Telluria mixta: one gene and its partners. The protein of the gene in region 2 interacts with the protein of the main gene of each other region in a pairwise test. Links are inferred from orthologs where the notes say so. Each region holds a gene or a part of one and is shown on either strand. Other genes may lie near its edges.

What was found. Proteins that work in one complex are often made in the same cells at the same time.
Region 1: the proteins of groL (region 2) and grpE interact in binary tests that used the Escherichia coli proteins (3 or more experiments, as listed by UniProt). The link is inferred for Telluria mixta from one-to-one orthologs.
Region 3: the proteins of groL (region 2) and P0M04_RS09800 interact in binary tests that used the Escherichia coli proteins (3 or more experiments, as listed by UniProt). The link is inferred for Telluria mixta from one-to-one orthologs.

The regions. Positions count from the first base shown.
Region 1 is NZ_CP119520.1:2,587,830-2,590,657, reverse strand. It holds grpE (nucleotide exchange factor GrpE), read right to left. Parts: upstream 1,777-2,828; coding sequence 1,225-1,776; downstream 1-1,224. Other genes in the region: hemH (ferrochelatase), read right to left, coding at 2,141-2,828; dnaK (molecular chaperone DnaK), read right to left, coding at 1-1,131. UniProt on the Escherichia coli protein: Participates actively in the response to hyperosmotic and heat shock by preventing the aggregation of stress-denatured proteins, in association with DnaK and GrpE. It is the nucleotide exchange factor for DnaK and may function as a thermosensor.
Region 2 is NZ_CP119520.1:3,187,280-3,195,621, reverse strand. Bases 3,006-5,998 are described here. They hold groL (chaperonin GroEL), read left to right. Parts: upstream 3,006-3,676; coding sequence 3,677-5,320; downstream 5,321-5,998. Other genes in these bases: P0M04_RS14160 (serine hydrolase), read right to left, coding at 5,866-5,998; P0M04_RS14165 (hypothetical protein), read left to right, coding at 5,454-5,876; groES (co-chaperone GroES), read left to right, coding at 3,348-3,638. In the rest of the region: P0M04_RS14205 (LysR family transcriptional regulator), read left to right, coding at 1-763; lgt (prolipoprotein diacylglyceryl transferase), read left to right, coding at 765-1,577; P0M04_RS14195 (EVE domain-containing protein), read right to left, coding at 1,677-2,153; P0M04_RS14185 (cell division protein ZapA), read right to left, coding at 2,449-2,760; P0M04_RS14180 (DUF4403 family protein), read right to left, coding at 2,757-2,984; more of P0M04_RS14160, read right to left, coding at 5,999-7,275; P0M04_RS14155 (TonB-dependent receptor plug domain-containing protein), read right to left, coding at 7,283-8,342.
Region 3 is NZ_CP119520.1:2,198,766-2,201,559, reverse strand. It holds P0M04_RS09800 (ABC transporter ATP-binding protein), read right to left. Parts: upstream 1,903-2,794; coding sequence 1,099-1,902; downstream 1-1,098. Other genes in the region: P0M04_RS09795 (dienelactone hydrolase family protein), read left to right, coding at 2,271-2,794; mlaE (lipid asymmetry maintenance ABC transporter permease subunit MlaE), read right to left, coding at 323-1,102; mlaD (outer membrane lipid asymmetry maintenance protein MlaD), read right to left, coding at 1-300. UniProt on the Escherichia coli protein: Part of the ABC transporter complex MlaFEDB, which is involved in a phospholipid transport pathway that maintains lipid asymmetry in the outer membrane by retrograde trafficking of phospholipids from the outer membrane to the inner membrane.

The DNA of each region.
Region 1 (2,828 bases), 600 kb from region 2 along the record:
GGCGGCGCCGACAGCGACGGCCTCGTCCGGGTTGACGTCCTTGCGCGGATCCTTGCCGAAGAACTCCTTAACTTTCTCCTGCACCTTCGGCATGCGGGTCATGCCGCCGACCAGGATGATGTCGTCGATGTCCGAGACCTTCACGCCCGCATCCTTGATGGCGATGCGGCACGGTTCGATGGTCTTGACGATCAGTTCCTCGACCAGGGCTTCCAGCTTGGCGCGGGTGATCTTGAGGTTCAGGTGGACCGGCGCGCCGTTCGCCATGGCGATGTACGGCTCGTTGATCTCGGTCTGCTGCGACGACGACAGTTCGATCTTCGCGCGCTCGGCCGACGCCTTGATGCGCTGCAGGGCGATCGGGTCCTTCGACAGGTCGAGGCCGTTGATCTTCTTGAATTCGTCGATGATGTAGTCGATGATGCGCTGGTCGAAGTCTTCGCCGCCCAGGAACGTGTCGCCGTTGGTCGACAGCACTTCGAACTGCTTCTCGCCATCCACGTCGGCGATCTCGATGATCGACACGTCGAACGTACCGCCGCCGAGGTCATACACGGCGATCTTGCGGTCGCCCTTGTCGGTCTTGTCCAGGCCGAATGCCAGCGCGGCCGCAGTCGGCTCGTTGATGATGCGCTTGACGTCCAGGCCGGCGATGCGGCCGGCGTCCTTGGTTGCCTGGCGCTGCGAGTCGTTGAAGTACGCCGGGACCGTGATGACGGCTTCCGTCACTTCTTCGCCGAGGTAGTCTTCGGCGGTCTTCTTCATCTTGCGCAGCACTTCGGCCGAGATCTGCGGCGGTGCCAGTTTCTTGTCGCGTACCTGCACCCAGGCGTCGCCATTGTCGGCCTTGATGATCGAGTACGGCATCAGGCCGATGTCCTTCTGGACTTCCTTCTCGTCGAATTTACGGCCGATCAGGCGCTTGACGGCGAACAGGGTGTTCTTCGGGTTGGTGACGGCCTGGCGTTTCGCCGGCGCGCCGACCAGGATCTCGCCATCTTCCTGATAAGCGATGATCGAAGGCGTCGTACGGGCGCCTTCCGCGTTTTCGATGACCTTGGGCTGACCATTTTCCATGATCGCCACGCAGGAGTTGGTGGTGCCCAGGTCGATACCGATGATTCTGCCCATAATATTTTCCTTTTTAGTACTCAGTTTTTCAGATGTGTCGAATATTGGGAAATGTCGCCTAGTTTCAAGAGCTTATTCAGCCTTGAAGCAACATTATTTCGGTGCGGCGGCGGTCACGATGGCCGGGCGCAGCAGGCGGTCGGCGATCATGTAACCCTTCTGCAGCACGGCCACCACGGTGTTCGCTTCCTGGTCGGACGGCACCACGGCCACGGCCTGGTGCTTGTTCGGGTCGAGCTTGTCGCCCGGTTGCGGCATCACTTCGACCAGGCGGTTCTTCTCGAACGCGGCGGTGAGCTGCTTCAGGGTCATCTCGACGCCTTCCTTGATCGATTCGACCGTCGGCGCTTCGACTTTCAGCGCCATCTCGAGGCTGTCGCGCACGGGCACCATGGCCTCGGCGAAGCTTTCGATGGCGAATTTATGGGCCTTGCTCACATCTTCCTGGGCACGGCGGCGGATGTTGTCCGCTTCGGCCTTGGCACGCATGAAGGCATCGTGCATCTCGGCCAGCTTGGCTTCGGTGGCGCTCAGCTGCTCTTCGAGGCCGGGCTCGTTGGCCGGTGCGGCCTGCGCTGCCGCGGCTGCAGCCGCATCGGCGGCTTCCGGCTGATTGCTCACCTCTTGGTTTTCTTGGTCTTGCATCGAAAAAACTCCTGAAATCAAGGACTTGGCTGATTGGTCGGACGACTGTTGCAGTCACACAGCGCCCCATATTGGGCATTCGCCTACATTTTCAAGGGGAATTGCAGAAATAATATGCAGACGCGCGTATTCTTTTGTTACAAGATTTACTTGCTCGTAGTCACCATCGACAGCCAGCCGTTCTACTATCCTGTCGTTAAGACATCCGTCTATCGACCCGATGGGAAAGAACATGAAACTGCATCTGATCAGCGGCGCCGTGCTCATCTACACCCTGCTTGCGCTGGCTGCGATCTGCCTGGCGGAGCTCGGGTCGGCGCCGCAAAACGTGGCATTCTAGCATTTCGCCATCGGGCGACGGCGCTTATGCCCCGAGTTTCACCGCGTGCTCGCGTGCGATTTCGGCATCCTTGCGCTGCGCCTCGCGTTGCGCGGGCGTGAGCATCGTCGGCCAGCCGATCAGGTGCTGCTCGGCGATCTCGGCCATGCCGACGATCCAGGCCGGATTGTCGTTCAGGCAGGGAATGTAGTGATATTCCTGGCCGCCGTTCGATTCGAAGTCGTGGCGGACTTCCATGTTGATCTCTTCCAGCGTCTCCAGGCAGTCGCTCGTAAAACCGGGACACAGGACGTCGATCCGCTTGACGCCATCGCGCGCCAGCTGCTGCACGGTCGGCGCCGTGTACGGCTGCAGCCACTCGGCCTTGCCGAAGCGCGACTGGAACGTCACCATGTACTGGTCCGGCGCCAGGCGCAGGCGCGCCGCCAGCAGGCGGGCCGTCCGGTGGCATTCGCAGTGGTACGGATCGCCCAGCAGCAGGGTGCGCTTGGGCACGCCGTGGAAGCTCATCACCAGCTTCTCGCCGCGGCCGTGCGTCTCCCAGTACGTCTCCACGGACGCGGCCAGCGCATCGACATAGCCCTCGTGGTCGTGGTAGTGCTTCACGAGACGCAGCTCGGGGATGTTGCGCACCTTCTTGTAGTGGTCGAAGACGGCATCCCAGATCGACGCGGTCGTCGTGCCGGAGTATTGCGGGTACGCGGGCAGCACG
Region 2 (8,342 bases):
AGACGGCCTCGGCACCGCGCTGTTCCTGCGCAACCGGCGCACGGTCGCGCTGACGCCGGCCGGCAGCGCCCTGCTGCCCGAAGCCCGCCGCATCCTGTCCGAGGCGGCCCTGCTGCCCGACCTGGCGCGGCGCGCGGCCAGCGGAGAAGCGGGACGGCTGGCGCTCGCGTTCATCACGTCGGCCGACTACAGCGTGCTGCCGCCGTTCCTGCGCCGCTACAGCGAACGCTATCCGGGTGTGCAACTCGTGCTGCAGGAAGCGACGTCGGACGTGCAGGTGGACGAGCTGCTGCGCGGCCGCATCGACGCCGGTTTGCTGATTCCCCCGCTGCCCGACCGCGCGCGCGCCGGGCTCGATTACATGAAGGTGCTGGACGAGCCCCTGATCCTGTGCGCGCCCGCGGGCCTGCTGCGCAGGAAGGGCCCCGTCGCGCTGCGCAACCTGCCCCCTCTCCCCTTGATTGTGTTCCCCCGCGAGATCTCGCCCGCGCTGCACGACGCGATCCTGTCCTGCTTCCGTGAAGCCGGCATCACGCCGGCCATCGGCCAGCAGGCGATCCAGATGCAGACCATCGTCAGTCTCGTCTCAGCCGGCATGGGGTTGGCACTTGTGCCACAATCCGTGTCGAACCTGATGCGGCCGGGCGTAGAATACCGTGCCCTCGCCGACGCGACCCCACTGGTCGAGACCGGCATCGCATGGCGCCGCGATAATCCTTCGCCGGTGCTCAAGGGCTTCCTGGAACTACTGAGGACAATTTAATATGCTCGTTCACCCGAATCCCAATCCGGTCGCCTTCAGCATCGGCCCCGTCGACATCCACTGGTACGGGATCATGTACGTGGTCGCCTTCGCCCTGTTCATCCTGCTGGGCCGCGTCCGCATCAAGACCCAGGCCCACGTGCAGGCGCAGGGCTGGACCAACGCCGACCTCGACGACATGCTGTTCTACGGGATGCTGGGCGTGGTGATCGGCGGCCGCCTCGGCGAAGTGCTGTTCTACCAGCCCGCCTACTATTTCTCGCATCCGGCCGAGATCTTCATGACCTGGCACGGCGGCATGTCGTATCACGGCGGCTTCCTCGGCGTGCTGATCGCGATGGCGCTGTGGGCGAGGAAGCGCGGCCGCAACCTGATCGACGTGTACGATTTCATCGCGCCGATGGTCCCCATCGGCTACGCGTGCGGCCGCCTCGGCAATTTCATCAACCACGAACTGCCGGGCCGCCTGGCCGACCCGAACCTGCCGTGGGCGATGCTGTGGCCGGGCGTGGAAGGCCCGCGCCATCCGTCGCCGCTGTATCAGATGCTCGTGGACGGCCTTCTCGTCTTCGTGATCATGTGGCTGTTCGCGCGCAAGCCGCGGCCGCGCCTCGCCGTCGGTGCGCTCTACACGCTGCTGTACGGCTGCGCGCGATTCTTCACGGAGTATTTCCGCGTGCCCGATTGGGAGACGCATGTGATGGGGATGCCGATCACGTCGGGGCAGGTGTTGTCGCTGCCGATGATCGTGGCGGGGCTGATCATGCTGGGGTGGGCGTATTCCGGTTCAAATAAACGCGCCGTGCACGCTTGAATACCACGTCGTCCCCGCGCAGGCGGGGATCCAATTTGCACGCGTATCGCCAACGCACGCAAAATTGGGCCCCTGCCTTCGCAGGGGCGACGGTTCGAGTTACGTGGCCGAGATAGACACACCCATCAACTCCAGCACCTTGTCCCACTGCCCTTTTGTAACGGGCGAAATGGACAACCGGCTGCCCTTCTGCAGCAGCACCATGTCTTCCAGCGCCGCCACCCCGCGCATCTCGGTGAGCGGCAGATAACGCCCCTCCGCCACCGCCGTCACGTCGACGGAGATCCAGCGCGGCTGCTCGCGCGTCGCCTTCGGATCGAAATAGTGGCTGTCTGGATCGAATTGCGATGCATCCGGATAGGCCCCGCTAGCAACGCGAGCGATGCCCGCGACGCCCGGCACGGCGCAACTGGAGTGATAAAACAGGACGCCGTCACCGACTTCCATCTGGTCGCGCATGAAATTGCGGGCCTGGTAGTTGCGCACGCCGAACCAGGCGACCGTCTTGCCGGGGGCCGCGAGGACATCGGCGAAACTCACTTCATCGGGTTCGGATTTCATCAACCAGTAACGCATGCGCGGATCTCCATTCGGAAGCACCAATGAAAAAGCGGCTGCGAACTTATCGTACGCAACCGCTTTGGAATATATCCCCGCCTGTGCCGTTTTTGCCGGCATCCCGAACCTGATGGCTCAAGGTGGTCGTAGTCAGTTCAATTTCGGGTTCGTCGAACTAGCGACGATCGCGCCCACCAAACATGTTCCACAACCTATGCGAAAGAATGGTTCAAGGAATATATGGCAAATCTCGAACACCGCAGGGTAGACGGCAGTTTACTACGATGGCCGGGCATGTCAAACGTTTTTAGGCTCAGGCCAGGTTTTGGTCGGCCGAGAGTGCGGCATCCAACACCGTGTGCATCGCCTCGAGTTTCTGCTTGACTTCCAGGATCGTCAGGTCGGACAAGGGGCCCTGCGGCGCTTTCACGGACAGGAATTCGGCCGCCACCGACAGCGCCGCCATCACGGCAATGCGGTCCGTGCCCTTCACCTTGCCCGAGTCGCGCAAAGCGCACATTTTGCCGTCGAGATAGGCCACGGCTTCGCGCAGTGTTTTTTCTTCGCCGTCGCGGCAGGCCAGGCGATACGGCATGCCCATGATGTTCACGTCGAGCTGGATCATTGGGCGGCCTCGGCGTCGTCGGTCGTTTCGGGAGCGGGTTCGAGGTGCGCCAGCAGGGCTTCGACGCGCTGCTGGGCCGCGATCAGCCGGTTCTTGAAGTCGACGTTTTCCGCGCTGAGCAAGGTGTTCGCCTGGCGCAGCAAGTAGTTCTCGCTGCGCAGCGCCTGGGTCAACTGGGCGAGCCGGTCGATCTTATCGGAGAGGTCTTGGAATTCGGAAATCATCCGTAACTATAGGATCGTCTTGAATTTTTCGTCAACAGGCGCGCGCTCTTGTGCGAACGTGCGCCCTGTGATGGACGATAGATGTTACCCTCACATGCTTATGCGTTCATCAACCGCCGCCCGGTCTCGCACCCGGCGGCGCGCCCTCCGCATTGTCCCTCCCCGTCCGAATCGGTTGCGAAACCGCAAAAAAGTCGGTTAAAACCCGAACACTGTGGCTTGAAATGCCAAATTATCGTCCCTATAATTAGCACTCGTTAGTAGAGAGTGCTAACAAACCTTTCTACCCCGCAGCCGGTCGATCCCAGGATGGCCGGCTGCGGACCCTGGATAGCTCGTCAAACCAACTAAAAGGAGTTTTGCATGAACCTTCGCCCATTGCACGATCGCGTGATCGTGAAGCGTCTCGACCAGGAAACCAAGACCGCATCCGGCCTGATCATCCCCGATGCGGCGGCCGAGAAGCCGGACCAAGGTGAAGTGCTGGCCGTCGGCAACGGCAAAGTGCAGGAGAACGGCAACGTTCGTCCGCTGGAAGTGAAAGTCGGCGACCGCGTCCTGTTCGGCAAGTACTCGGGCCAGGCCGTCAAGGTCAACGGCGAAGAGCTGCTGGTCATGCGCGAAGAAGACATCATGGCCGTCGTGGCCCAGTAATTCGTCCAATAACTTCCTGAAAAATCGGAGAATCAAATATGGCAGCTAAAGATGTAGTGTTCGGCGACGTAGCACGCGCCAAGATGGTCGAGGGTGTCAATATCCTGGCCAACGCAGTCAAGGTCACCCTGGGCCCGAAAGGCCGCAACGTCGTGCTGGAACGTTCGTTCGGCGCCCCGACCGTCACCAAGGACGGTGTCTCGGTCGCCAAAGAGATCGAACTGAAAGACAAGCTCATGAACATGGGCGCGCAGATGGTGAAAGAAGTCGCGTCGAAGACCAGCGACAACGCCGGTGACGGCACCACCACCGCGACCGTGCTGGCACAAGCCATCGTCCGCGAAGGCATGAAGTTCGTTGCCGCCGGCATGAACCCGATGGACCTGAAGCGCGGCATCGACAAGGCCGTCGCCGCCACCGTCGAAGAACTGAAGAAGATCGCCAAGCCGACCACGACCTCGAAAGAGATCGCACAAGTCGGTACCATCTCGGCCAACTCGGATTCGTCCGTCGGCGAGCGCATCGCTGAAGCGATGGAAAAAGTCGGCAAGGAAGGCGTCATCACCGTCGAAGACGGCAAGTCGCTGAACGACGAGCTGGACATCGTCGAAGGTATGCAATTCGACCGCGGCTACCTGTCGCCGTACTTCATCAACAACCCGGACAAGCAGGTTGCCGTTCACGAGAGCCCGTTCGTCCTGCTGTGCGACAAGAAGATCTCGAACATCCGTGACCTGCTGCCGGTGCTGGAACAAGTCGCCAAGGCTGGCCGTCCGCTGGTCATCGTCGCCGAAGACATCGAAGGCGAAGCGCTGGCGACCCTGGTCGTCAACAACATCCGCGGCATCCTGAAGACCGTTGCAGTGAAAGCACCGGGCTTCGGCGACCGTCGCAAGGCCATGCTGGAAGACATCGCCATCCTGACCGGTGGCCAGGTGATCGCGGAAGAAGTCGGCCTGACCCTGGAAAAGGTCACGCTGAACGAACTGGGCCAGGCCAAGCGTATCGAAGTCGGCAAGGAAAACACCATCATCATCGATGGCGCCGGTGCCGCCGAAGCGATCGAAGCGCGCGTCAAGCAGATCCGCATCCAGATCGAAGAAGCGACCTCGGACTACGACCGTGAGAAGCTGCAGGAGCGCGTGGCCAAGCTGGCCGGCGGTGTTGCCGTGATCCGCGTCGGTGCCGCAACCGAAGTCGAAATGAAAGAGAAGAAAGCACGCGTGGAAGACGCGCTGCACGCCACCCGCGCTGCCGTCGAAGAAGGCATCGTTCCGGGCGGCGGCGTGGCCCTGCTGCGTGCCCGTGCCGCGCTGAACATCAAGGGTGACAACCCTGACCAGGACGCCGGTATCAAGATCGTCCTGCGCGCCATGGAAGAGCCGCTGCGCATGATCGTCCAGAACGCCGGTGAAGAGCCGTCGGTCGTCGTCGCCGCCGTCATCAACGGCCAGGGCAACTACGGCTACAACGCGTCGAACGGCACCTATGGCGACATGGTCGAACAAGGCGTGCTGGATCCGGCCAAGGTCACCCGCTCGGCTCTGCAGAACGCAGCGTCGATCGCCGGCCTGATGCTGACCACCGACTGCATGGTCTCCGAGATCGTCGAAGACAAGCCGGCAGCCGGCGGCCATGGCATGGGCGGCATGGGCGGCATGGGCATGGACGGCATGATGTAATAGCCGTACCCCGTCGTACCGGAAGCCCGCAGGGTTCGCGCCCTGCGGGCTTTTTCTTTTGTCCGGCCGAACCGTGCGAGCCTGGAACCGCAGCCGCTGCATACTGGCGGCATCGACTTCAAGCGGAGGCACCATGGCGGCAGTGAACCTGGACGAACTTGAACACGCGGCCCTCGTCGTCGACGATGGCGAAGGCCGCGCCACGGCCCTCGTCGCGCGCGCGACGGGCATGATCCATGTGCTCAACGACGACTACATGGACGAGGAAGCGCCAATGCCGGCCGACCCGGGCGACGGCGACGGCGACTACGTGGCCGTGCCGCCCGCGAGCACGCTCGGCATCGGCGACCAGCTCGTGTTCCGCTTCGCCGCCGCGCACCTCGCGGGCGACCAGGCGGCGATCCGCGACCTCGTCCGCGCCGAAGACATCGACGGCTTCGAGCGCCTGCTCGACGAGCGCGGCGCCACCGAATCGTGGCAGCGCTTCCGCACCGAGGAAACGCAGGCGGCGCTGCGTCGTTGGTGCGACGAGCACGGGCTGCGGGTCAGCGGCTGACGGCCGGCTCGATGCGCCGGCCCGGGCGCGGCCGGCCGTCGACGAACGTGAGCGTATTGACGTTACCGTCGGCCTCCGTGTCGAAGTGCAAGGTCGCGTCCTTTTCGCGCACGAAGAAATCGGCGTCGCCGGCCGGGATCAGCTCGACCGGTTCCGGGCCGAGCGGCGGACCGGCCAGGGTCAGTACATCGCCGCGACGTTCCACGCGCAGGACCACGTTCGACACCGCATAGCTGCCCGTGTAGCGGTCGAACAGCGCCGTGTTGCCGGGGACGGCCGCGCGCTCGATGGGTCGCCAGTCTTCCCAGCCATATTCGGCAGCGATGGCGCCCATGAGTTCCGCGATCAGCTTGGCGCCGTTGTCGCCGTTCGTCAGGATCACGGCGCCCTGCCCCGTGCGCGTGTACGCCCACAGCTGCGCCTTGTAGCCGGCGTTCGAACCGCTGTGGTGGAACGCAGGTTCCCTGCCCGCGTGACCGAGTTCGAAGCCGAGGCCGTAATCGCCGCGCACGGGCGTCAACAGCATCTCGAGCTGCTGCTTGCTCAGGAATGCGTGTTTGCGGTCTTGCAGCGCGATGGCGAAGCGCGCCAGGTCGGCCGCCGTCGTCCACAGGCCGGCTGCGGCTTCCTCCGGATAGCAATGCCAGCCGCCCGCGATCGGCGTGCCGTCCAGTGCATGCCCTTTTGCCGCGCGCGGCGCCAGCGCGGCGGGCAGCGTCGAGGCGAACAGCGAATCGCGCATGCCGAGAGGTGCGAACACCGTGTCACGCGCCAGCGCATCGAACGGCCGACCCGTCGTATCGACCAGCACCTGCTGCAGCACGCCGTAGCCGAGGCTCGAATACGCATAGCGACTACCGGGTTCGGACGTGATCGCGGCCTTCTCCAATTCCTGCCGCAAGGTGGGACACGATGCCGTCGCCGGATAGCCGGCCAGGCCCCCGTCCGACACGCCGGCCGTATGGCTCAGCAGAGCGCGCACCGTCACCGGCTGATGCGCCGTGAACGCGTTCTCCGGCACGCGCCACCCGCGCAGCCGCGTGTTCACGTCCGCGTCGAGATCGATGCGGCTCTTCACCGTGGCGACCGCGGCGACGGGCTTGCTGATCGATGCAGCCTGGAACAGCGTCGCCGGCGTCACCGGGCGGCCGGTCTCCACATCGGCCACGCCGTACGCCCGCGTCCACACGATGCGGCCGTGGTCGATGACGGCGATGCTCACGCCGGGCACGTGCAGGTCGCGCATGCGGTCAACGAGGCGCATCGTGCGCGCGGGCGCGCCGCGCACGGCAACCGGTTCGCGCAGGCCGTTCTCGATGCGGGTGATGCGTTCGTCGGCGGCCGCGTGCAGGGTCCAGGCGAAGGCGCACAGGCCCAGAAAAATACGTTGAGGGTTCATCGTCAGCTCAGAACTTTGTTTCGAAAGCGGCCCGCACACTCGGGCGGCGCACGTTGGTGATACGGTTGCGCAGCACGCCGTCGATGGTCGCATAGCTGCTGTCGTTGACGAAGTCCGAGCCCAGCACGTTCACGGCCGTCACGCGCAGTTGCGACCCGGCGTCCAGCTTCCACGAGGCGTAGATGTCGAGATCGCGCTGCGCGTGCAGGTAGACGGTCTGGTTCGCGGAGACGCGGACAACGCCGCCCTGCCGGAACCCGAAGTTGGCGCCGGCCGCAAACCGGTCGCGCCGCCAGTCGGCGCCGAGGTTCGCGGACAGCGGCACCTGCTGGTCGAGCCGGTTGTCCGGGCCCGGCACCGCATCGACGTGCGACCAGTTGCGCGCGACGTCGCCGCGCAATTCCACCGTCCGCAGCGGGAAGTGCGTTTCCAGTTGCAGCGTGCGCGTCGTCGCGCTGCCCACGTTTTCCGGCTGCGACACCCAGCGCCCGCCGGCCGCGTCGAAGCGGACCAGGTTGCGCGTCGTGTCGTCGATGCGGCGCTGCGACGCGCTCACCGAGAACAGCGCGCCCGGCGCCCATTCGCGTTCGTAGGCGGCGTCGATGGCGAGCGCCAGTTCCGGCTTCAGGTCCGGATTGCCCTGCACGTCCGGCTCGACCTGGCTGTTGTTGACGGTCGTGTAGCGGTGCGGCAGCAGGGCCTCCATGCCGGGCGCCTTGTACGTGCGCGCGACGGCGAGGCGTACGCGGTCGTTGCGCCGGCCCGGAAGTTTATAGAGTGTCTGGACGATGGGACTGAACACGCTCGCGCGCGACCGCGCGCTGCCGAAGCCGGCGCCGTCGGCGCGGATGCGCACGCCCTCCCAGCGCGTGCCGAGATAGGCCGACCACGCGGGCGTCACCTGCCACTCGTCCTGCGCGTACAAGGCCAGGCGCGTGACGGTGCCCGTGTAGCGTTCGTCGCCATTGGGGATCACGAGCGCGGGCTGCGTCGGATCGCGTTCGCGGCGCGCGTCGTCGCGGTGCGCGCGGCCGGCATCCCAGCCGATGGCCAGCGCATGGCCTTCC
Region 3 (2,794 bases), 990 kb from region 2 along the record:
GATCTTCAGGGAGCTGTCCTTCGGGAACTTGTAAGCAGGATTCAGATCGAGGCGGACGATGGCCTGGAAGCTTTTATCGTCGAACGAGATGTCGCCCACGCGGCCCACGACCACGCCCGCGCTCTTGACGGGCGATTGCGGCTTCAGGCCGCCGATGTTGTCGAACTTGCCCGTGATGGCGTACGTCTTGCTGAACGAGATCGTGCTCATGTTACCGGCCTTGAGTGCCAGGAAAAGGAGCGATAACGCACCCAACAGGACAAAAAGACCGACCCAGACGTCAATGGATTTACGATGCATAAGTTTTTCCCAACTCTTCTGATTACTTGTTGAACATCAAGGCAGTCATGACAAAGTCCAGCCCCAGCACCATCAGCGACGCGATCACGACGGTGCGCGTGGTGGCGCGCGACACGCCTTCCGGCGTCGGCTGCGCTTCATAGCCCTGGAACAGCGCCGTGAAGGTCACGGCCATGCCAAATACAAAGCTCTTGATGACGCCATTCATGATGTCGCGGCGCACGTCGATGTTCGCCTGCATCTGCGACCAGAACGCGCCTTCGTCCACGCCGATCAGCTGCACGCCGACCAGGTAGCCGCCGACCACGCCGATGGCGGAGAACACGGCGGCCAGCACCGGCATGGCGATCAGGCCTGCCCAGAACCGGGGCGCCAGCACGCGCTGGATCGGGTTCACGGCCATCATTTCCATTGCGGTCAGTTGCTCGCCCGCCTTCATGAGGCCGATTTCCGCCGTGAGGGACGTACCGGCGCGGCCCGCGAACAACAGGGCCGTCACGACCGGGCCCAGCTCGCGCAGCAGCGACAGCGCCACGAGCTGGCCGAGTTTTTCCTCGGCACCGAACTGGCTCAGCGTGTAATAGCCCTGCAGGCCCAGCACCATGCCGACGAACAGGCCGGACACGGTGATGATCAAGAGCGAGTAATTGCCGATGAAGTGGACCTGTTCCGAGATCAGGGTCGGACGGCGCAGCGCGCCCGGGGCCTTGCCGAGCAGGCCGCCGAACGAGCGCGTGACGAAGCCGACGCGGGCGAACGTATCGAGGACGAATCCCCCGAGGAGTGCGAGAGGATTGGTCATCGCTTGCCTCCCAGGCCCAGGTCCTCGGCCAGCGATTTGCCGGGGTAATGGAACGGCACGGGGCCGTCCGGCTCGGCGTTCACGAATTGCTTGACGTACGGATCGGCCGAACGGCGCATCTCGTCCGGCGTGCCGGCGGCGACGATCCGGCCCGCGGACAGGAAATAAACGTAATCGGCGATCATGAAGGTTTCGTTCACGTCGTGCGAGACGAGGATCGACGTCGAGCCGAGCGCGTCGTTCAGGTTGCGGATCAGGTTGGCGGTCACGCCCATCGAGATCGGGTCGAGGCCGGCGAACGGTTCGTCGTACATGATCAGCGCCGGGTCGAGCGCGACGGCACGGGCCAGCGCCACGCGGCGCGCCATGCCGCCCGAGATCTCGTTCGGCTTCAGGCCCGCGGCATTGCGCAGGCCGACGGCGTTCAGGCGCATCAGCACCAGGTCGCGAATGAGTTCTTCCGGCAGTTCCGTGTGCTCGCGCAGCGGGAAGGCCACGTTCTCGAACACGGTCAGGTCGGTGAACAGCGCGCCGAACTGGAACAGCATGCCCATCTTGCGCCGCAGCCGATATAAACCTTCCGTGTCGAGCTGGTTCACCACCTCGCCATTCACGGCGACGGTGCCGCGCTGCGGCTTGATCTGGCCGCCGATCAGGCGCAGGACCGTCGTCTTGCCCGAGCCGGAGCCGCCCATCACGGCAATCAGCTTGCCGCGCGGGAAGTCCATGCTCAGGTTCTGCAGGATCGGGCGATCGCCATACGAAAAATGCAGATCGCGAATTTCGACGAGGTTGGACACAGTGGATATTGGTATTTGGAGAATCTCGTATTGTAGTGCAGAAACGGCAAGGCCTGCAGGACGCGGCCCAATTCCGGCCATGTTATCGACGTGATATTACAACATTACTAAATCACGAGTCAGATATTTTGGAACATAAGTGCTTGTTTTTACTAAGTTATGCATACAACACATTGTTTCACATCAGTAAACAATCTTTACAAATGCCTGAAAGAAACCCCTTTTGTGGGGGTGTCCTGAAGATCCATTACATCCCGATTCAGCGTCATGTCCCGGACGTCGGGAACGGGTGAATACCGGACTTTCGATCACTTCCTATTTAACAATCGGACGCCGAATCTTTGCCCCTGCCGGATGGTCAAACGATCATGACAAAAGCCCTCGTCCATATCGACAGCGGTGCGGCGACGATGGAAGGCATGCTCGAGCTGCCCCACGATGCCTCCGGCGTCGTGCTGTTCGCGCACGGCAGCGGCAGCAGCCGTTTGAGCCCGCGCAACAACCACGTGGCGCACGTGCTGCGCGACGCCGGCATCGGCACCTTGCTGCTCGACCTGCTCACGCCGCAAGAAGATCGCCAATACCATAACCGTTTCGACATTGTTTTGCTGACGGCCCGCTTGCGCACGGCCGCAGGCTGGCTGGCCGCCCAGGATGCGACGGCCCCGTTGCCGCTGGGCCTGTTCGGCGCCAGCACGGGCGCGGCCGCCGCGCTGCAGCTGGCGGCGGACCCGGCGGTGCCCGTCGCGGCCGTCGTCTCGCGCGGCGGGCGCCCGGACCTTGCCGGCGACGACGCCTTGCGCGCCGTCGAGGCGCCGACACTCCTCATCGTGGGCGGCGCCGACGAACCCGTGATCGCGCTGAACCGGCACGCCTATGCCGAGCTGGGTTG